Regions from separate parts of the Roseateles sp. GW821-FHT03B02 genome, predicted to be linked through region 2. Evidence: predicted binding sites of a transcription regulator. Region 2 holds the regulator's gene; each other region holds the start of a gene.

Region 1 (7,338 bases), on a different contig from region 2:
TCCTCGGCCACCACCTCGACGGTGACGTCCGGGTAGAGCGCCCGGAACTCGGCCGAGAGCCGCCCCATCGCCAGCTGCGCGAACAGGATGGGCGCCGCGATGCGCAGTTGCCCGGCCACCTTGTCCGTGCCTTCACGCGCGGCGGCGATGGCCTCGGCCACCTCGTGCAGCGGCCCCTCGGTGCGGCTCTGCAGCCGCTTGCCGGCCTCGGTCAGTTCCAGCCCCTTGGCGCCGCGTTCGATGAGGCGCACGCCCAGCTGCTCCTCCAGGTCCGCCACGCGGCGGGACAGCGTCGCCTTGGAGCGCCGGCTGGCGCGGCTGGCACGCCCGAAGCCGCCGTGGGTGGCCACCAGGTTGAAGTCGGCCAGCGCATCCAGGTCCATGTGTTTCAAAAGCAAGACAGTAGGTCTTGATTTTGGCGACTGTGTTTAACAAGTGCAACGACCTATCTTTCGCTCACCGCAACCCTCCCTGAAGGAGTTTCCCCATGAGCATCCTTGTCATCGGCGCCACCGGCACCGTCGGTTCCCTCGTCGTCCAGGGCCTGGCCCGTGAAGGTGCCGCCGTCACGGCCCTCGTCCGCAACGCCGGGCATGCGCTGCCTGCGGGCGTGCGCAGCGTCGTCGGCGACCTCACCGACGTCGCCTCGCTGCGACAGGCCATGGCCGGCGTGCGCACGCTGTTCCTGCTGAACGCGCTGGCGCCCGACGAGGTGACGCAGTCGCTGCAGGCGCTGAACGTCGCCCGCGAGGCCGGCATCCAGCGCTTCGTCTACCTGTCCGTCATCAACGCCGACCTCTACACCGACGTGCCCCACTTCACGGGCAAGCACACGGTGGAACGCATGATCGAGACGCTGGACCTGCCTGCCACCATCCTGCGCCCGGCCTACTTCATGCAGAACGACATCGGCATCCAGCCGGTCATCGAGGGCTATGACGTCTTCCCCATGCCCATCGGCGCCAAGGGCTGCGCGATGGTTGACGTGCGCGACATCGCCGACCTCGCCGTCGCCGAGCTGCTGCGGCGCGACCGCGCCCCCCAGCCGCTGCCGCGCGAGACGCTGGAGGTGGTGGGCCCCGAAGTCATCGACGGTCCGGCGGCCGCGGCCGTCTGGGCGCGGGCGCTGGGCCGCGACATCCACTACGGCGGCGACGACGTGCAGGCGTTTGAAGCGCAGCTGCTGCAGCAGCAGCTGCCGGGCTGGATGGCCTACGACCTGCGATTGATGATGAGCGGCATCCAGCAGCTGGGCCAGCTCGCCGCCCCGGGCGCCGCCGCGAAACTGGCACAGCGGCTGGGCCGGCCGCTGCGCACCTACGCCGCCTTCGTGGCGGAGCGCGTCAAGGCGGGCTGATCCGACCTAGCGCCCGCGCCGCTGCCACAAAGGCTTCTTGCCCTTCAAATGCCGCTCGATGCCGTCGTTCAACCGCGAGCGCAGGTCGACGACGGCCTCGACATGCCCGAACACTTCGGGGAAGCGCAGGTCCAGCCACAGCCACAGCGTGCATTGGCGCAGCGCCTGCTCCATGCGGTCCAGGCGGCTGTGCTCGTCGACGTCGTCTAGGAACCACGGCGTGCCGGCCTTGCCGGTGCGGGCGTGGCTGGCGGCCCAGGCCTGGAACTGCTCGACGACCTGGGGCAGGCGGTCGTCCACCGGGGCCTGTGCGTAGCGGAAGCGCTCCTGCAGCGGCAGCGAACCGGCGTTGCGGTCCAGCATCTCGGCCAGGCCCAGCATCTGTTCGAGCTCGGCCACCTCGAAGTGGGCGTCGTCCAGGCGCAGCTGCTGCATGAAGACCGTCAGGACCTGGTGCAGGCTGGTCACACCCAGCCGCTGGGAAATCGTCTGCACATGGCGCCAGTTCGGCGCCACCGGCGCCTTGAAATCGCGCGGCGCGCGCGGCTCCTTGGGCAGCAGCTCGCGCAGCGTCTTCATCGCGTCAGCCTCGGCCTCCTTGAGCACGCTGACGAAGCCCTCGTCGTGCATGCCGTAGCGGCCCGCACGGCCGGCGATCTGGTGCACCTCGCTGACCGACAGCACGCGGTCGCCCACGCCGTCGAACTTCTCCAGCGTGGAGAACAGCACGCGGCGGATGGGCAGGTTCAGGCCCATGCCGATGGCGTCGGTCGCCACGAGCACGTCGCTCGCGCCGACCGCGAAGCGCTCGGCCTCGCGGCGCCTCACCTCGGGCGGCAGCGCGCCGTAGATGACGCTGACCTTGTGGCCGCCCTGGGCGATCTGGTCGCGCAGCATCAGCACGTCGCGGCGGCTGAAGGCCACCACGGCGTCGCCCGCCTGCAGATGCGTCATCGGCACGGGTGCCGGCATCAGCTGCACCTGCTGCTTGCGCTCGAACATGCGGCGCTCGGGCTTCTCGCCGCACAGCTGCAGAAGCCGCTCGATGGCCGGCGCCGCGTAGCTCGAGGCGATGATGATGACCTCGCGCGCCGGCACGCCGACGATGGCCTGGGTCCAGGCCCAGCCGCGCGAGTCGTCGAAGATCATCTGCGCCTCGTCGATGACGGCCACGTCGATGGTGTCGCGCGTGTTGACCATCTCGATGGTGCTGCTCACGACGCGCGCATCGGCCGCCGGCACGTTCTCCTCGCCGGTCAGCAGCGAGCAGGGCACGCCGCGGCCCACGAGGCGGTCGCGGCCTTCCAGCGCCAGCAGTCGCAGCGGGGCGAGGTAGGCGCCGTCCAGCGCCTGCGCCAGCCGCTCGAAGGCCGAGTACGTCTTGCCGCTGTTGGGCGGGCCCAGGTACAGCGTGACCTTGCGACCCAGCTTGCGGGCGGCGTCGAAGCTGTCCGGGTAGCCCTGGAAGGCCAGCTCGCGGCCCAGGCTGGCCAGCGTGCTCTGCTCCTCCACCTGCTGCTCCCAGCGGTCCTGGGCACGGGTCAGTGCGGCCTTCAGGTCTTCATACGGCATGGGCACGCCGCACTCGGCCTGCAGGCGCGGCAGCAGCGAGGCGAGCTGGGCGGAGTCGCCCATGGCCTCGCTGCGCGCGACCAGATGGTTCAGGTGCAGGGCCAGCTCGGCGGTGTAGGAATACTCGGGCGCCTGGCCCAGCGCATGCCGCAGCGCGGCCGTGTCGCCGTCGCGGAAGAAGGCCCAGACGGGCGCCTCGGGCACCGGCACGCGGTGCGACAGGTCGATGCGCCAGCTCTCATGCGCGAGGGTGATGGGGTGCACGCACAGCCGCGTGAAGACGAGGCCCTCGCGGCGCAGGCCCAGGCTTTCGAGCTGGTGCAGGCGCTGCTGCATCTGCGCGCGCAGCGTGTTGGCCAGCGGCGTTGCATCCAGCTGGGCCAGCGCGACTGGGATGTGGACCGGCAGGATCCAGCGGCTGGGCCGGCCACCGCCGGCGGCCTTGGAGATCTGGATGCAGCCGAGGTGGTCCAGCGATTCGTCGCTGCCGTCGTCCAGGTCGGCCGGCACCAGCACCTGGGGCAGGGCATGGGCGGCCTGGCGGATGCGGGCCCAGTCTTCGGGCGCGAGATGGGCGGGCAGCCGCGCGGCGTGGCGGGGCTGGGGCAGGGGGAAAGCCGGCACGGGCGGCTTGGCTTCAGGGGTCGGGGACTTCACGGCGGAAGTGGAACACAGTGGCCGGCCTGCGCAGCGGAGCCCCGGCCGCCTGGTGCCATTGCCGCTGCCTCCCTAGTATTTGGGGTGACGGCGAATTTGACGTTTCCGCGCGACCGCTCATTTGTCGCCGCGGCAAGTGCTTGATTCCGAAGGAAATCGGAGCCATGGCATGGATGCTGCTGGGTCCTCTGCAGTCTGCCCTGACCGGCCAACTCTCCCACACGAGGTCACGATGAACGCCCTGAATCTTTCCAAGTTCGCAGCCGTCGCGCTGCTTGGCGTTGCGGCCTTGTCAGCCGAGGCTGCACCGGTAACTGGAAAGGTCTGGATCAACCAGCCCGCAGCAGGCTCGAACGCGACCATCGCCCAGGCCGCCACGCTGGGTGCGGCCGATGCCGAGTTCACGACGGCGGCGATCGACTTCTTTGCTGACGGCAGTGCGGCCAACCCCTACACCATCGCCGGCTTCCTGAAGACCACGGTGTTCAACAACACGTCGGCGGGCTTCAGCGCCAACGGCACACTGGACAACACCTACTTCCTGTTCACCGGCTCGCTGTACCTCAATGCGGGTGCCAACACCTTCGTGGTGCCCCACGATGACGGGCTGCAGCTCGACATCGACGGCATCGCCGGGTTCGAGGTCGATGCACCCGGCCCCACGGCGCCCGTCAACACGCCGTTCACGGTCAATGCGCCGAACGCCGGCGTCTACAACTTCACGATGTCCTATGGCGAAGTGTTCGGCGCTCCGGCCACGCTGCGCTTCATCGTCAACGACGTGCCGGTGGGCACGCAGCTGCCCGAGCCGGCCAGCCTGCTGCTGGTCGGCTCGGCGCTGATCGGCCTGGCTGCGAGCCGTCGCCGCCGCTGAAGCGCCGGGGCCTCAGCGCGGATTGGCAAGGGCGCGCTTGGCGCGGTACATCGCCCCGTCGGCCTGATGTACCAGCACGCCCGGTGACTCGCCGTCGTCCGGGAAGAGGCTGAAGCCGATGCTGGCCGAAACGGCCATGGCATGGCCGGCCAGCACGCAGGGCGCGGCCAGGGCCAGGCCGATCTTGGCGGCCACCTGCTCAGCGTCGTCGCGGCGGATGGCCGAGGCCAGCACGACGAACTCGTCACCACCGATGCGGCAGACCGTATCGCTGGCGCGCACGGTGGCCTTCAGCGCGCGCGCCACGTGCTGGAGCAGCAGGTCGCCCACGGCATGCCCGAACTCGTCGTTCACCCGCTTGAACCCGTTCACATCGAGGAAATAGATCGCCAGCCGGCTGCCGTGCCGGCGCGCCAGCGCCAGGTCGTGGGCCAGGCGATCCCACAGGACCTCACGGTTGCCGACGCCTGTCAGCGCATCTGTCTGCGCCGCCTTGACGGCCACCTCCAGCGCCGCGTGGGCGGTCTCGGACTCCTGGGTCACACGCTGGTTCTGTTCAAGCAGGCGCTCGTTCTCCTCACGGGCATCCTGCGCCGCGGCCAGACCCGTCTCGCTGCGTGCCTCCTGGATGGCGGCGTGCAGAGCCAGCAACGTTGCCTCGGCCGCGGCGATCTCGCGCCGCAGCGCGATGAGGCGCTGCTCGTTGGCGTCGATGCTGGGAAGCGTGTCCATGCGGCCTGCCTCATCCTCTCAGTCCGCGGCGGGCTCGGTCAGCGTCATGACGATGTCCGGGTACCAGGCCGCGTTCAGGCCCAGCGATTCGTCCGCGACCCGGTCGCGGTCGCCCATGTCCAGGCGCGACGAGTGGATGCCCACCAGCAGCCAGGGCAGGGCACCCCGGCCCGGTGCCCGCACCACCACCGGCGCGCCGCTGATGCCGCGGTGGGTGCGCGCATCGGTGAGGAACCAGCCTGCGCCCTGGAAGCGCCAGCCGTAGGGCGAGGCCACCACGCCCTGGCGCACGACCGGGAGGTGGTGCAGCCCGTCGTGAAAGCCCAGCGGGAAGCCTGCGATCAGCACCGGCTCGCCGATGCCGATCACGTCGCCCTCGCCGGGCAGGTGCCCGGGCGTGAAGGCGGCCAGCGCGGCGGCCGGCGGCAGTGCGGCGGGCTCGATCTCCAGCACCGCCACGTCGATCTCGCCGCCGTCGTCCTGGCCCTGGCGCCAGTTGGCCAGGCCGTCGCGGTAGAGCAGCACGGACAGGCCGATGGACTCGGCGAGGTTGTCGGCGTCCGGGTGCAGCTCGATCTCGATGCGGTCGGGGTGGTGGCCGCTGGGCTCGTCGAAGAAGACGTGCCGGCTGCTGACGAGGTAGAGCCGCTCCTCGCGGCGGAAGAAGAAGCCGCTGGCGCTGGTCAGCCCCTTGGCGCCGGCAAAGGTGGCCACGCGCACGGTGGCCAGCAGCAGGGGGTCGATGGCGGGCGCCGCGGGCGCGCCGGCTGCAGGAGGAGGCGCCGCCGTCACGGCGTTCAGTACGAGGGCTGCGGCGTGGCGCGGGCGAGCAGCGAGGCCAGGTGCTTGCAGACGTTCTCGCCCGTCGTCGTCAGGCGCAGCGAGCCGCCGTGCCACTCCATCCAGTGCAGAGCCACGTAGTCTTCGATGAAGCCCGCGTCGATTTCCGCCGCGCGCCGCTGCTTGAGCAGGGTGACGGTGGCGAGCAGTTCGTCGCGCAGGGTGTCGCGGCGCGACGGGGCGGCCGGGGGCTGGGTTGAGCGGGTGGACGGGGAGGCGGAACGCTTCATCGAGATCTCCAAACGGTCAGGGATGGCAGGCATCTCAGTGTGTGCAAGATGCGTGCCCTGGACGGGGTCGATGTCTCGGTGGTTTCCGCGGGCCGCACAGCAGGGCGGGAGGGCGGACGAGCCGGGGCAAGGTGGGGTGGGCCGCCTCGACAAGCTGTTCGAGAGGGTCCGGGTTGGGGCTCGCCGCTTGAGGGAGGCTGACGACCGCTGCCTGCCGGCGGGAGCCGGCAAGGCGGGGGCGCGAGGGAGGAATGCGCCGGCGTCCAGCCACCGATGTCGCGCCGTTGAGCAGATACGCGACGGAAACGGTGATTCTAGGGCGCCGCCGCGGTCCGTCCCCGCCCCCTCCGTTGGCCCCACGTAGGGGCAAACACGTTCCTGGCGAGAACCGCCCGCACGCAGAATCGGCCCGCACAGCCGTCCGGCAAGCCGGCGTCGTCGAACCCATGGCCCAGCCCTCAAGTCATCCGACCGAAGCCCTGCCGATCTGGAAAGGCCGGCGCGGCGTGCTCAACACCGTGCTGTGCTGTGCGCTGGCCCTGCCCTGTGCATGGGGCCTGTGGTCGGCGGCGGAGCGCGCCGTCATCGTGCCGGCTTGCAGCGCCTACGCGACGGCCCATCAGATGGCCTATGCGGACTTCAGGCTGGTGGGCGTCAGGCATGCCTCGACGGTGGTGTGCCTGTTGAGGCAGCCCGACGGCCGCACCCGCGATGTCTACCTCAGGGACCTCGTCCCGACGCTGACCGACTTCGGTGTCGGGCTCGCCATGACGCTGGAGATCACCGTTCCGGCCTTCGTGATCCTGCTGGCCGTGGTGCGCTCCTGGCCGCACCTGCGCCGGCGTTCCGGCTAGCGCGCCTTGGCGGCGGCTCTGCCGCAGCGGCTCACAAAGGCTTCGGCCTTGTCCCGGGCGACGGGTTCGCCACCCAGGCCTGCACCTCCGCCGCCCTTGCGTGCCGGGGCGCCAGCTCCACGAAGATCTTGTAGGCCGCCATCGCCTTGCCGTCGTCGCCGGCCTGCAGGCGTGCGTCGCCGAGGTTGAGCCAGGCGAGGGACCGGCTGGCGTCCATCTCGA
Region 2 (7,338 bases):
ACGGGCGTGATTGTCGCCGGCCCTACACTGGACAGCGTTGTCCAAGACCTGTGCGAGCCATGAAGCGAATCGTCCTGACCCTGGCCTTCCTGTTCGGCGCCCTGCAGGCGCAGGCTGCCGACTCCGTGCCGGCCTATCCTGCGCACACGATTCCCAGCACCCAGCACCCAGCTGCGCGCGCTGCCCAGGAACGCCGATGGCCGCACCTACCAGCTGCACATCCACCTGCCGGGATCGTTCGCCAAGGAGCCCAAGCGGCGCTACCCGGTGCTGTACGTGACCGACGGGTATTGGGACTTCGCCACCGTCGTCGCGTCGTACAACAACCTGAACTACGACAAGGTCGTGCCCGAGTTCATCATCGTGGGCCTGGGCTATGCGGGTGACAACCTGGACTACGGCGAGCTGCGTGGCTGGGAGCTGTCGCCGGTGAAGCTGGCGCCGCTGGCGTTTGGCACCGGCCATGCCGACAAGTTCATCGCGTCGCTGGAGAAGGACATCTTCCCGCTGGTGGAGCGCGACTACCGCGCCGACCCGGCGCAGCGCTACCTCGCCGGCAGCTCGCTGGGCGGGCTGTTCACACTGCATGCGATGTATGCCAGGCCCGAGCTGTTCAGGGGCTACATCGCCGCCAGCCCGGCCGTGGTGGTGGGCGGCGACTGGATCATCGGCCAAGCCAGGGCCTATGCCGCCACCGGCAAGCCCATCAAGGCGCGGCTTTATGTGACGGGGGCCGAATACGAGTGGCCCGGCTTCCTGGCCGGCATCAGGCGTTACCAGGCGCTGCTGCCGGAGTTGAAACATCCGGAGCTCGTGTTCCAGAACCGCACCATCGATGGTGAGCGGCATGCCGGCACCAAGGCCGAGAGCTACTCGCGCGGCATGCGCTTTGTCTTCGAGCCGCTGGCACCGGAGAAGGGCCCATCGACGGACTGAGGGCCGCCGGCAGCAGCCGGCGGCCTCCACGCGCTTACTGGCGCACGAAGTCCAGCAGGTCCTGGTTGAGGCGGTCCTTGTGCGTGTCGGTGATGCCGTGCGGGCCGCCGGCGTACTCGATCAGGCGCGCACCCTTGACCAGCCTGGCCGTGGCGCGGCCGGTGGTCTCGATGGGGACGACCTGGTCATCGGCGCCGTGGATGACCAGCGTCGGCACGTTGAACTTCTTCAGGTCGTCACGGAAGTCCGAATGGAAGAAGGCGTCGATGCTGTCGTAGGTCGCCTTGGCGCCGGCCTGCATGCCCTGGGCGAAGAAGCTGTCCACGAGGCCGCTGGAGGGCTTGGCACCCGGGCGGTTGAAGCCGAAGAAGGGGCCGCTGGCGATGTCCTTGTAGAGCTGCGCGCGGTTGTCGAGCGACGCCTTGCGCAGGCCGTCGAAGACGGCCGCGGGCACGCCCTCGGGGTGGGTGGGCGTCTGGCCCATGATGGGCGTCACGGCACTCACCAGCACGACCTTGGCAACCCGTGCCGTGCCGTGCCGGCCGATGTAGCGGGCCACCTCGCCGCCGCCGGTGGAGAAGCCCACGAGAGTGGCGTGCTTCACGTCCAGCGCCGCCAGCACGGCGCCGAGGTCGTCGGCGTACTGATCCATGTTGTTGCCGGTCCAGGGCTGGCCCGAGCGACCGTGGCCGCGGCGGTCATGGGCGATGACGCGGTAGCCGCGCTCGGCCAGGAACTGCATCTGCGACTCCCAACTGTCCGCGTTCAGCGGCCAGCCATGGCTGAAGACGACGACCGGGCCGTCCTTGGGGCCCCAGTCCTTCACGTACAGCGGCGTGCCGTCGCTGGCGGCGACGAAGGGGCTGGCGACGACGGCGGCCGGGGCGGCCGAGGCCGTGGTCTGGACGGCCATGCCCCCGAGGGCGATGGCTGCGGCGAGGGCGATGCGGGCGAGAGCGTTCATGTTGGAACTCCTGGGGTGACGGGGCTGTCTTGCGACAGGACGAACTGTGCCGGCCTGCCCCGTACCTGATATGCCGTAAAGTACGTTTAACTTTGCAATCCGTACTGATCGTGGCCGATCGACTTGCCGCTCTCTTTGCTCACTTCGCCGTGCGGGCCGAAACCTTCCAGGTTGGCCCGCTGTGCGGTGTCAACAGTCTGGAGCCCCAGGCGGGGCGTGGTCAGCTGCATCTGATCCGCGAGGGTGGCGTCGAGGTCCACCATGGCAGCGCCGAGCCGCTGCGCATCGCGGAGCCCAGCCTGCTGCTCTACCCGCGTCCGCTGTCGCACCGCTTCGTGACGGACCCGAGCTGCGGCGCGCAGTTCCTGTGCGCCCACATGGCGTTCGAGGGCGGCGCCAGCCATCCCATCGCGGCGGCGCTGCCGGCCTGGATCTGCCTGCCCCTGTCCACGGTGCCCAGCTGCGGGCCGGTGCTGGCCCAGCTGTTCGCCGAGGCCGAGGCCACCCACTGCGGGCGCCAGCTGATGCTGAACCGGCTGTTCGAGGTGCTGATGATCTGGGTCATCCGCGAGCTGATGGCCCAGGGGCGGGTCGAATCGGGCATGCTGGCCGGGCTGTCCCATCCCAAGCTGCGCGGCGCGCTTGTGGCGATGCACGATGCGCCTCGGCGTGACTGGCCGCTGGAGGAACTGGCGGCGGCGGCAGGCATGTCGCGCACGGTGTTCGCCAACAGCTTTCGCGACGTGGTGGGCTGCACGCCCGGCGTCTACCTGCAGCGCTGGCGCATCGGCCTGGCGCAGAAGGCGCTGCGCGAGGGGCGGGCGCTCAAGCACATCGCCGCGGAGGTGGGCTATGGCGGCGAGGCTGCGCTGTCGCGCGCCTTCCGTGCGCACACGGGGCTGTCGCCGCGGGAATGGCGCAAGGCGGAGGTGGTCCTGGCTTGAGGCGCCCTACAGCGCCTTGCGCAGATTCGCCGGCGCGATCTTCATCGCCTCGCGGTACTTGGCCACCGTGCGCCGCGCGCACTGGATGCCTTGCTCTTCCAGCATGGCCGCAAGCGCGCTGTCGGACAACGGCTTCTTGATGTCCTCGGCCGCGACGAACTGCTTGATGAGCGCACGCACCGCCGTGCTGGAGGCCTCGCCGCCGGCCTCGGTGCTCAGCCCCGAGCCGAAGAAATACTTCAGCTCGAAGGTGCCCCAGCTCGTGGCCATGTACTTGGCCGTCGTCACGCGCGAGATGGTGGATTCGTGCAGACCCAGCTCGTCGGCGATCTCGCGCAGCACCAGCGGCTTCATGGCCAGCTCGCCATGCGTGAAGAAGCCGCGCTGGCGCTCCACGATGGCCTGGCTGACGCGCAGGATGGTGTCAAAGCGCTGCTGGATGTTCTTGATGAACCAGCGTGCCTCCTGCAGCTGGCCGCCCAGCGGCGAGTTGCTGATGCCGCCGCGCGTGGCGCGCAGCGCGTTGGCGTAGAGCTCGTTGATGCGCAGCTTGGGTGCCACCTCGGGGTTGAGCATGACGCGGAACTCGCGGCCCACCTTGCGCACGATGACGTCGGGCACGATGGCCGCCGCCGCGCCCTGCGCGAAGCGCCGGCCGGGCTTGGGTTCGAGCTGGGTGATCAGCGCCTGCGCCTCGCGCAGCAGCGCCTCGTCGGCGCCGGTCTCGGCCATCAGCCGCCGCATGTCGCGCCGGGCCAGCAGCTCCAGGTGGCGCTTGCAGATCAGCATGGCGATGACCTGGGCCGGACTCTTGGGCTGGGCGCGCAGCTGCAGCGCCAGGCACTCGGACAGGTCGTGCGCACCGATGCCGGCGGGCTCCAGGCTCTGCAGCAGGTGCAGCGCGAAGCGCAGCCGGTCCAGCAATTCCTCGCGCTCCTCGTCGTCCTCGGCGAACGCGGCGGCGATCTCCTCCAGCGTGTCTTCGAGGTAGCCGTCCTCGTTCAGCGACTCGATGAGCACCTGCATGACGGCGCGGTCCTCGGCCGACAGGTGGTGGCCGGCCAGTTGCTGGGCGAGGTGCTCGGCCAGCGTGGCTTCTGCCGACTCCTGGCTCTCGCGCTCGCCGTCGTCCTCGCCGCTGCCGCTGCCGCTGCCGCTGCTGGCGGGCAGCTCACGGATGCCGTCGAAGTCGTCGCGTTCGGTGCCGTTCTCCCAGTCCTCGCGCTCCGTGCCGCCGAAGTCTTCGCCGCTGAGCTCCGGCGCCTCGGCCTCGCCGCCGTCGGTGGCGGTGTCGTTGCTGCCGGCCTCGGCCGGCGCGTTGGCGGCCAGCTCGGGGGTGCTGACGGTGAACTCCTCCTCCGTTTCGAGCAACGGGTTGGTCGCCAGCATCTGCTCGACTTCCTGGTGCAGCTCCAGCGTGGAGAGCTGCAACAGACGGATGGATTGCTGCAGCTGGGGCGTCAGCGCGAGATGCTGACTCAGGCGAACCTGGAGCGTCTGTTTCATCGCGCCGGCTTCCGCTACATCCGGAAGTGTTCGCCGAGATAGACCTTGCGCACGTCCGCGTTGGCCACGATCTCGTCCGGCGTGCCTTCGGCCAGCACGGCGCCCTCGCTGATGATGTAGGCGCGGTCGCAGATGCCCAGCGTCTCGCGGACGTTGTGGTCCGTGATCAGCACGCCGATGCCGCGGCTCTTCAGGAAGCCGATGATGCGCTGGATCTCCAGCACCGCGATGGGGTCGACGCCGGCGAAGGGCTCGTCCAGCAGGATGAAGCGCGGCTGCGTGGCCAGGGCCCGGGCGATCTCCACGCGGCGGCGCTCGCCGCCGGACAGCGCAGGCGCAGGACTGTCGCGCAGGCCCTCGATGGAGAGGTCGTGCAGCAGGCCGTTCAGCAGCTCGTCGATGCGTCCCTTCGAGAGGCTGCGGCCGTCGTCGTCCTGCTGCAGCTCCAGCACGGCGCGGATGTTCTGCTCGACGGTCAGCTTGCGGAAGATGGAGGCTTCCTGCGGCAGATAGCTCAGGCCCAGGCGGGCGCGCGAGTGGATGGGCAGGCGCTGCACCTCGGCGCCGTCGATGCGGATGACGCCGGCGTCCGAGCGCACCAGGCCCACGATCATGTAGAAGCTCGTCGTCTTGCCGGCGCCGTTGGGGCCGAGCAGGCCGACGACTTCGCCGCAGTCCACGCGCACATGCACGTCCTTGACGACGCGGCGCACGCCGTAGCTCTTGGCCAGGCCCTCGGCTTCGAGGCGGCTGCCGCAGGCCGCCGGGGCGCTCACGGAAGCGTCGGCCATCACGAAGGCTTGCCCGGCTGCAGCGTCGTCGACGGCTTCAGCGGCAGGGGCGCGGCGGCCGGCGCGGAGGCCGCCTCATCGCCCGGCTGCACGCGCGGCATCATGACGATGCGGGTGCGGCCGTTGGGGTTGGGCGAGGCGCTGCCGCCCTCCAGCGTGAAGACCTCGGTGCGGCTGTCGTAGACGATGACGGCACCCGTCACTTCCTCGGCCACGGCCGTGCCGCGCAGGCGGCGCACGGTGGCGTTGCCGATGAAGCGCACGGTCTCGCTCTTGGTGTCGTATTCGAGCTGGTCGGCGACCCCGTCGATGGCCTCGCCGGGCACGTCGCGCGCCTGGCGGAAGCTGACCGGCTGGCCGGCCATGCCGCTGGCAAAGGCCTGGTGGTAGCCGTCGCGCGTCTCGCGCACGTCCACCTTCTCGGCGCGCAGCAACAGGCTGCCCTTGGTGATGATGACGTTGCCCACCAGCTCGGTGCGCTGGTTCACGCCGTCCAGCCGGCCCTGCTTCTCGGCCGTGAAGACCATGGGCTTGAGCCGGTCGGCCTTCTCTGCCTGCGCGGCAGGCAGAGCGAGCGCCAGGGCGAGCACGGGGGCGAGCGGGATCAGGTGGCGATGCATGGCGGCACGGAAGTTGCAGGCCATTCTAGGGGCCTGCTGCCGTCATCAGCCTTTCCGGAGCGGCAAGCGTGTCAGGAAAAGCGCGTCAGCCCTTGCCGCCGCGGGCCTGCTTGACAAGAAAGTCCGCCACGGCCAGCGCTTGCTGGCCTTGTGCGGCCTCGCTCTGGCCCGGCGTGCCGGCCATGCCGGGACCGGTGCGCCAGCGTCCGCCCACCACGAGGGCGGGTACCGTGTCCACACCGGCGGCCTCGGCGAGCTTCAGGCCCTGCGCCATCTTGGTCTGCACGCCGAAGGAGCCGAAGGCCTGCCTGAACTTCGTCGTGTCCACGCCCAGCTGGCCGACGAGGGCGACGACGCCGGCCTCGTCATTGGCTTCGACGCCGGCGCGGTGGAAGGCATTGAAGATGCCGCTGTGCACCTGCGGACTCAGCGCGCCCATGGCCTCCAGCGCGTAGAACATGCGCTGGTGCAGCTTGAGCATCAGCTGCTGGCCCACCGGCACGCGGCGAAAGCTCACGTCGGCCGGCAGCCGGTGCACCCAGGCCTCCAGCAGCGGGTCGAAGGCGTTGCAGTGCGGGCACTTGTAGAAGAAGAACTCGACGACGTCGATCTTGCCCGGCGCGCCGGCCAGCGTCTGGCCCAGGCGGGCGTAGTGCCGGCCTTCGACCGGGCCGCCCTGGGCCAGGGCCGCGGTGCCGAAGCCGGCTGCGATCAGCGCCGCCGTGGCGTCGCGGCGGTTCATGCCTTGTTGCGCGCGCGCTGGATCAGGAAGTCGGTGATCTGAAGCGCCTTCGCGCCCAGCTCCAGCTCGGGCAGGCGCTGGCCGGCGCCTGCCTGGCTGGGCGAGGTCAGGAAGCGGCCGGCGATGCCAATGCTGGGCACGCCGTCGATGCGGTAGGCCTCGGACAGCTTCTCGGCCTGCTGGCATTTGGTGACCACGCCGAAGGAGTTGTAGGCCTCCTGGTACTTGACCGGGTCGATGCCCAGCGGGCCGAGGAACTTGGCCTGGCTCTTGGCGTCGTCCAGGGCCTGGCCTTGCTGGTGCATGGCATTGAAGATGGCCTGGCGGGTCGCGGCTTCCTTGCCCAGGGCTTCCAGCGCATAGAACATGCGCTGGTGGATCTTGACGTTGGCACGGAAGGCCACGTGCACCTTGCGGAAGGCCACGTCGGCCGGCAACTGCTTGACCCAGGCCTCGATGGCGGGCTCGAAGGCATAGCAGTGCGGACAGCCGTACCAGAAGAACTCGACGACCTCGATCTTGCCGGGTGTCGTCGGCAGCGCCGGGTTGAGCACCGCGTAGTGGCGGCCCTCGACAGGGCCGCCCTGGGCGAGGGCGTTGCCGGCAGCGCCGGCAAGGGGAGCGGAGGCGAGCAGGGCAGAGAAATCGCGGCGCTTCATGGCGGCAGTCATCCTTCAGACGGTAATGCGGTCAGCGTTGTACACGAACGAGATTGGCCTCGAAGCCGGCACCCTCAATCTTGCGCTGCAGATCCTCGGCGGCTTCGCGGGTGTCGTTGGGGCCCAGGCGCACGCGGAAGACGGTGCGGCCGTTCTGCTCGCGCTCCATGACCTTG
Region 3 (7,338 bases), on a different contig from region 2:
GGGAGATCGGCATGGGCCTGACCGACAGCATGGCCATGACGCCGGCCGCCAGCGTCAGCGGCTTCTACCTGGCCCATCCGGACGCGGCCTATTTCAATGTCGGTCGCATCGGCGACGACCAGCTCACCGACTGGGCTGCGCGCTGTGGCCTGAGCGACGCCGATGCGCGCCGCGCACTGGCGCCGCTGCTCGGCTGACACGAACGGATACAGATCCGGCCGTTCGGTCGCGCCGCGTTGCGGCCCTGTCCTACAGGGCGCCGCGAGGCGCGGCCGCATGCTTGTCCTATCTCTCAACAACATCGGAGGCCCCATGTCGACCCCCACGCTCCCCATCAAGTCCACTCAGATCGTTGCCGGCGTCGCCGTCGTGATCGCACTGCTGGGCGGTGCCTACGCGGTCGGGCGGTCGCAGGGCAGCGAGCCGGTTGCCGAGGCCGCGCCCCCGGCGGCCACCCAGCGGCTGGCCAGCGCCGACGCCGCGCGCGAGCCGGCGCGTGATGCCCACCGGGCACCGGTCGCCGAGCCGCAGCAGCAGGCCCAGCCAGCCCTGTGCCAGAGCTGCGGCCGCGTGACCGATGTGCACACCGAAGCCCGTCATGGCAAGGCCAGCGGCGTGGGTGCGGTGGGTGGCGCCGTCGTGGGCGGCCTGCTGGGCAACATGGTGGGCGGCGGCAATGGCCGCAAGCTCGCCACCGTGGCGGGTGCCGTTGGCGGCGGCTACGCCGGCAACGAGATCGAGAAGAACCAGAAGACCTACACCGTCTGGGTGGTGCAGGTGAAGGAAGCCGATGGCCGCCTGCGCCGTTTCGAGCGCAGCGCCGACCCGGGCCTGCGCGTCGGCGACGAAGTCCGCCTGACCGAAAACGGCTTCGCGCGCGTCTGACCTGACGGCGCTCAGGCGCCCACGGCCGCGGGCAGGCCGCGCCTGAGCTGGATGGCCTCGGCCACGTGGGCCGGCGCGATGACCTCGGCGCCGGCCAGGTCCGCCACCGTGCGGGCCACCCGCAGCGCGCGGTGGAAGCTGCGCGCGGACCAGCCCAGCTTCTCCGCCGAGCAGTCCAGCAAGGCCTTGGCCGCGGGCTCCAGCACCGCATGCGTCGCCAGATCCTGGGCCTGCAGCAGTGCATTTGACACGCCCTGCCGCTCATTGGCGCGGGCCCGCGCCGCGGCCATGCGGGCGGCGACCACTGCGCTGCTCTCGGCGGGTGCCAGCGCCTGCAGCTCGCGCGGCGGAATCACCGGCACCTCGATGAGCAGGTCCAGACTGTAAAGGAAGTGGCCGCTGAGCCGCCCCTGGTAGCGCGCCACCTGGTCGGGCGTGCAGCGGCAGGCCTTCAGCGGGTTGCCGAGATGGCCGCACGGGCAGGGGGTCATGGCCGCGACGAGTTGGAAGCGTGCCGGGAACTCGGCCTGGCGCGCGGCGCGCGAAATGAGGATGCGGCCGGTCTCCAGCGGCTCGCGCAGCGCTTCCAGGGCGGCACAGGGAAACTAGTGGTTCGTCCAGGAAGAGCACGCCATGCTGGGCCAGCGAGATTTCGCCCGGTCGCGGCGGTGAGCCGCCGCCGACGAGTGCCACGCTGGACGCCGAGTGGTGCGGCGAGCGCATCGGCCGCTGCCCCCAGCGCGCGATGTCGAACTGGCCGGCCAGGCTGAGCACGGCGGCGGACTCCGGCGCGGCGTCGTCGTCCAGTGGCTGCAGCAGCCCGGCCAGGCGCTGGGCCAGCATGGACTTGCCGGTGCCCGGCGGGCCGCTCATCAGCAGCGAATGACCGCCGGCCGCGGCGATCTCCAGCGCCCGCTTGGGCGCAGCCTGGCCCTTGATGTCGGCCAGGTCGTGCAGGCTGGCATGGCGTTCGCGCGGCAGGGCCTCGGCACGGGGCAGAGCCTCGCCTTCGGGCTGGAGTGCGGCGACGACGTCGAGCAGATGCCCGGCCTGGCGCACCACCAGGCCGTCGACAAGGGCCGCTTCGGCTGCGCTGGCCTGAGGCAGCAGCAGTTCGTGCCCAGCACCGGCCCGGCGCAGCGCCAGTGCCATGGCGAGGGCGCCACGCACCGGACGCAACTCGCCCGCCAGCGACAGTTCGCCCGCGCACTCGAAGCGCGAGGCGGCCCGCGTCGATCTGGCCGTTGGCGGCCAGCAGGCCTAAAGCCATGGGCAGGTCGGCCGGGGCCAGGTTCACCGTATAGCTTGTTGGCTGGAAACGAGAGCCCGCTGTTCTGCAGCGCCGCCCGTACCCGCTCGCGGGCTTCCTTGACCTCGGCGTCTGCGAGGCTCACGACGGTGAAGCTCGGCAGGCCGTTGGCCAGGCGGACCTCCACCGTGACCGGCGCGGCGGTGAGGCCGTCGAGGGCGCGGCTGTGGACGGTGGCGAGGCTCATAGGGGGACGGATGGCGGCTTGTGGGGCGGCGACGGGGCAGTCCAGCCCCCGGTTTCGCACGGCCCGGCGGTGCTTTTCCCGTGGACGCACGTTCAAGGTGCAATGCCGCGCCTGATCTGGTCCAGTTTGGTGCGTGAATCTGGGTTGTGGGCGTGTGCGGCCCAGATTTGTGCGGTCGGCCAAGGGGTGGCGCTTGGCACGGAAGCTGCAAATACCCGCCGGACTGCCTTTTCCCCAACCTGAATTAGGAGCCCCGCCATGAAGTTGTCCCCTTCGCTGCTCGTCCTGGCCATGTCCGCGGTCGTCCTGCCCGCGTTCGCCGATGAGCCGGCACCGGACCCGCTGTCGTTCAACGTCGGCGCGGTCACCGAGTACCGCTACCGCGGCATCTCCCAGACCCGCCTGAAGCCGGCCCTGCAGGGCGGCATCGACTACGCCGACCCGAGCGGCTTCTACGTCGGCACCTGGGCTTCGACGATCAAGTGGATCAAGGACGCGGGTGGCGATGCGGGCGTGGAGATCGACCTCTACGGCGGCTACAAGACCGAGGTGGCCAAGGGCCTGACGCTGGACGTCGGCCTGCTGCAGTACTACTACCCGAGCAACAAGCTCAACCCCAGCGCCAACACGCTGGAGGTCTATGGCGCGCTGAGTTTTGGCCCGGTGACGGCCAAGTACTCGCACAGCACGACCAACCTGTTCGGCTTCGCCGACAGCAAGGGCTCGGGCTATTTCGACGTGACGGCCAACTTCGACCTCGGCGACGGCATGACCCTGTCGCCCCACGTCGGCCACCAGACCGTCAAGCACCTGTCGGCCGCCTCGTACACCGACTACTCGCTGACGCTGGCCAAGGACTTCTCGGGCCTGGTGCTCAGCGGCGCCGTCATCGGCACGGACGCCAACAAGACGGCCTATGCCAGCCCGGTCAACGGCAAGTTCATGGGCAAGACCATGCTGGTCGTCGGCCTGAAGAAGACCTTCTAAGAACTCACTGGAGCGCGACATGAAACTGATCACTGCCGTCATCAAGCCCTTCAAGCTCGACGAGGTGCGTGAGGCCCTGAGCGCCATCGGCGTGCAGGGGCTGACGGTCACCGAGGTCAAGGGCTTCGGCCGCCAGAAGGGCCACACCGAGCTGTACCGCGGTGCCGAGTACGTCGTGGACTTCCTGCCCAAGGTGAAGATCGAGGCCGCCGTGAACGACGACGTCGTCGAACGCGTCATCGAGGCCATCGAGTCCTCCGCCCGCACCGGCAAGATCGGCGACGGCAAGATTTTCGTGTCGCCGCTGGATCAGGTCGTTCGCATCCGCACCGGCGAAACCGGCAACGACGCGCTCTGAAGCGCGCTCATAACAACCGTTTGGAGAACACTCAAATGAAGAAACTCCTCGCCGGCCTCGCGCTTGCCGCCGGCCTGCTCGCGCCAGCCGCCTGGGCTCAGGACCCGGCCTCGGCGCCCGCTTCCGCAGCCGTTGCGACGGCCACGGCGGCCACGGCGGCTCCGGCGGCCGATGCGGCCTCCGCTCCCGCCGCCGCTGCGGCCTCGGCGCCGGCCGATGCCGCCTCGGCCCCCGCACCCGTGCCCAACAAGGGCGACACTGCCTGGATGATGCTGTCCACGCTGCTAGTCATCCTGATGACGGTGCCGGGCCTGGCCCTGTTCTACGGTGGCCTGGTGCGCAGCAAGAACATGCTGTCGGTGCTGATGCAGGTGATGGTGGGCTTCTCGCTGATCGTCGTGCTGTGGTGCCTGTACGGCTACAGCTTCGCGTTCACCGAGGGCAACAAGTTCATCGGCGGTACGGATCGCCTGTTCATGAAGGGCCTGTGGGACAACGTCGCCGGCACCTTCGCCACCGGTGCCACCTTCAGCAAGGGTGTGCCGATGTACGAGATGGTGTTCGCCGCCTTCCAGGCCACCTTCGCCGGCATCACCGCCTGCTTGATCATTGGCGCCTTCGCCGAGCGCATCAAGTTCTCGGCCGTGCTCGCCTTCCTGACGCTGTGGTTCACGTTCAGCTACCTGCCGATCGCCCACATGGTCTGGTTCTGGGCCGGCCCGGATGCCTACACGGCCGCTGCCGTGGTGGATGAAACCAACGCCAAGGCCGGCATGATCTGGCAGTGGGGCGCGCTGGACTTCGCCGGCGGTACCGTGGTGCACATCAACGCCGCCGTTGCCGGCCTGGTGGGTGCCTTCATGGTCGGCAAACGTGTCGGCTACGGCAAGGAAGCCTTCACGCCGCACAGCCTGACGCTGACCATGGTCGGTGCCTCGCTGCTGTGGGTGGGCTGGTTCGGCTTCAACGCCGGCTCCGCACTGGAAGCCAACGGGTTCGCGGCTCTCGCCTTCATCAACACCTTCGCCGCCACGGCCGCCGCCGTGCTGGCCTGGTGCATCGGTGAGGCGCTGCTGAAGGGCAAGGCCTCCATGCTGGGCGCCGCCTCTGGCGCCGTCGCCGGCCTGGTGGCCATCACCCCGGCCGCCGGTAACGTCGGCATCGGTGGCGGCCTGGTCATCGGCTTCGTCGCCGGCTTCGCCTGCCTGTGGGGCGTGTCGGGCCTGAAGAAGATCCTCGGCGCGGACGACTCGCTGGACGTCTTCGGCGTCCACGGCGTGGGCGGCATTGTCGGTGCGCTGCTGACCGGCGTGTTCAACAGTCCCAACCTGGGCGGCCCGAGCGCCGTCGGCGACTGGGTCACCGCCGCGATGATCGCGCCGGACGCCTACTCCATCGCCAGCCAGGTCTGGGTGCAGACCAAGGCCGTGCTCGTGACCATCGTCTGGTCGGGCGTCGTCTCCATCGTCGCCTACAAGCTGGTGGACCTGACCATCGGCCTGCGCGTCACAGAAGAGGAAGAGCGCGAAGGCCTGGACATCTCGTCGCACGGCGAGACGGCCTACCACAAGTAAACCGCTGCCCCGCGCAGTGCCGAGCCGCCCTCAGGGGCGGCTCTTTCGTTCCGGGCGGGCTCAAGCCGCGGCTATGCTGCCCCGCCATGGACGTGATCACCCTGCTGGCCGCGGTGCTGGTGAATGCGCTGCTGATGATGCTGGCCTTGGCCGTCAGCGTCGGCATGCGCGTGCGCAGCGGCCTGCAGGCCTGGCAGTTCACGCTGCTGGGCCAGGCGGCCGGCTTCGGCCTGCTGATCGCGTCGACGCAGACGCTGCCGCGCCTGCTGGCGACGCTGGGCGTCATGGCGCTGAGCGGTTCGGCCTCGACCATGGTGCTGACGGCCGGGCGCTTCCTCGGCCTGCCGACGGCGCGGCCCGGCCTGCTGCTGCCGCCCCTGCTGCTCGGCGCCGTGCATGTCTTCATCTTCCAGGACCAGCGGCTGGCCACCGGGCTGACCAACCTGACCATCGGGCTGCAGATCGTCTGGGCCAGCGGGCTGCTGCTGGCCGGCGCGGGCCGCGTGCGCTGGCGCTGGCTGTGCGGCGTGGCCGCGGCGGCCAATGCGCTGTTCACGCTGGGGCGGGCGGTGCTGGTGCTGGGCTGGCCCGAGGTCTACCCGCGCTTCATCGCGCCGCACCCGCTGAACTTCGCGTCGCTGATGCTGCTCAATGCCAGCCTGGTGCTGGGCACGATGGGCTTCCTGCTCGCCCACCGCGACGCCGCCGAGCAGGCCCTGGTGCGACTGGCCTCGCTGGACCCCCTGACCGGCCTGCTGAACCGCCGCGAATGGATGCAGCGCGCCAGCCGGGCGCTGGGGGCGGCCGACGATGGCGCGGTGCTGCTGATGCTGGACCTGGACCATTTCAAGCGCGTCAACGACGAGCGCGGCCACCCGGTCGGCGACGAGGTGCTCAAGCTGGCCGGCGAGGTGCTGCGTGGCGAGCTGCGCGCCAGCGACCTCGTCGGCCGCTACGGCGGCGAGGAGTTTTGCCTGCTGCTGCGCCACTGCGAGCCCGAGGCCTTCGGCCGGCTGGACGCGCGCCTGCACCAGGCGCTGCGCCGGCGCTGCGAGGCCAGCCTGGGCTTCGTCGCCGACTTCAGCGCCGGCGCCGTGCGCGTGCAGGCGGGCGAGACCCTGGCTGCCGCCATCAAGCGGGCCGACGACCAGCTCTACCGTGCCAAGGCCGCCGGCCGCGGCCGCACCTGCTGCGACGACGGCGTCTTGTGATCCCGTCCGCTGCCCCCACGTGTGCCGCCCGCCGGTTCTGACATCATTCCGCCATGGTTCCCCATCTGATCACTGCCCTGAACGGCCCCATCAATGAGCTGGAGGCCCGCATCCTGGAATCCATGCCGGCGACGGAACGCTGGTTCAGGCTGGAATGGATGGAGCACACGCCCACCTTCTACGCGTCGGTGGACCTGCGCAATGCCGGCTTCAAGCTGGCGCCGGTGGACACCAACCTCTTCCCCGGCGGCTTCAACCACCTGACGGCGCAGATGCTGCCCCAGGCCGTGCAGGCGGCCATGGCGGCCATCGAGAAGATCTGCCCCGAGGCGCGCAACCTGCTGGTCATCCCCGAGACTGGCGCACGCTGCAGCTTCTACCTGGACAACCTCGCCACGCTGGCGCGCATCTTCACGCAGGCCGGCCTGAACGTGCGTTTCGGCACGCTGGACACGGCCATCACCGAGCCCACCGAGCTGAAGATCGCCAACGGCGGCAGCATCACCATCGAGCCCCTGGTGCGCAAGCGCGGCCGCCTCACGCTCAAGGGCTTCGACCCCTGCACCATCCTGCTCAACAACGACCTCTCCGCCGGCACGCCGCCGCAGCTGATGGGGCTGCACGAGCAATACCTGCTGCCGCCGCTGCACGCCGGCTGGAGCGTGCGGCGCAAGAGCCAGCACTTCCGCGCCTACGAGGAGGTGGCCAAGCGCTTCGGCAAGCTGCTGGGCATGGACCCCTGGCTGATCACGCCGATGTTCCAGGGCGTCGACATGCACGGCAAGAAGGGGCTGGAAGCGCTGCAGACCGCGGCCGACGCCCAGCTG

What was found. The regulator sigma-54, encoded in region 2, starts transcription at its own class of promoters, with help from an activator protein. The targets are predictions, from matches to a motif close to TGGCANGNAANCTGCTTT.
Region 1: a site for sigma-54 is predicted at 3,752-3,769, ahead of AC07VX_RS26005 (PEP-CTERM sorting domain-containing protein). Genes of this name have one in related genera too.
Region 3: a site for sigma-54 is predicted at 2,576-2,593, ahead of AC07VX_RS10960 (TorF family putative porin). Genes of this name have one in related genera too.

Annotation. Positions count from the first base shown of each region.
Region 1 covers NZ_JBWKUV010000015.1:26,796-34,133, forward strand. Annotated here, with positions in the region: gene AC07VX_RS25990 (LysR family transcriptional regulator) at 1-383, opposite strand, end outside; gene AC07VX_RS25995 (SDR family oxidoreductase) at 488-1,357, shown strand; gene AC07VX_RS26000 (helicase-related protein) at 1,364-3,586, opposite strand; gene AC07VX_RS26005 (PEP-CTERM sorting domain-containing protein) at 3,819-4,460, shown strand; gene AC07VX_RS26010 (diguanylate cyclase domain-containing protein) at 4,473-5,192, opposite strand; gene AC07VX_RS26015 (trypsin-like peptidase domain-containing protein) at 5,211-5,984, opposite strand; gene AC07VX_RS26020 (hypothetical protein) at 5,990-6,262, opposite strand; gene AC07VX_RS26025 (hypothetical protein) at 6,709-7,116, shown strand; gene AC07VX_RS26030 (polysaccharide deacetylase family protein) at 7,148-7,338, opposite strand, start outside.
Region 2 covers NZ_JBWKUV010000001.1:1,018,497-1,025,834, reverse strand. Annotated here, with positions in the region: gene AC07VX_RS04555 (THUMP domain-containing class I SAM-dependent RNA methyltransferase) at 1-2, opposite strand, end outside; gene AC07VX_RS04550 (alpha/beta hydrolase) at 115-936, shown strand; gene AC07VX_RS04545 (alpha/beta fold hydrolase) at 971-1,900, opposite strand; gene AC07VX_RS04540 (AraC family transcriptional regulator) at 2,011-2,844, shown strand; gene AC07VX_RS04535 (RNA polymerase factor sigma-54) at 2,851-4,350, opposite strand; gene lptB (LPS export ABC transporter ATP-binding protein) at 4,365-5,141, opposite strand; gene lptA (lipopolysaccharide transport periplasmic protein LptA) at 5,141-5,761, opposite strand; gene AC07VX_RS04520 (thiol:disulfide interchange protein DsbA/DsbL) at 5,847-6,503, opposite strand; gene AC07VX_RS04515 (thiol:disulfide interchange protein DsbA/DsbL) at 6,500-7,162, opposite strand; gene AC07VX_RS04510 (SPOR domain-containing protein) at 7,194-7,338, opposite strand, start outside.
Region 3 covers NZ_JBWKUV010000003.1:255,223-262,560, reverse strand. Annotated here, with positions in the region: gene metH (methionine synthase) at 1-197, shown strand, start outside; gene AC07VX_RS10970 (glycine zipper 2TM domain-containing protein) at 313-885, shown strand; partial or broken gene AC07VX_RS10965 (YifB family Mg chelatase-like AAA ATPase) at 897-2,381, opposite strand; gene AC07VX_RS10960 (TorF family putative porin) at 2,640-3,368, shown strand; gene glnK (P-II family nitrogen regulator) at 3,388-3,726, shown strand; gene amt (ammonium transporter) at 3,762-5,300, shown strand; gene AC07VX_RS10945 (GGDEF domain-containing protein) at 5,387-6,511, shown strand; gene gshA (glutamate--cysteine ligase) at 6,565-7,338, shown strand, end outside.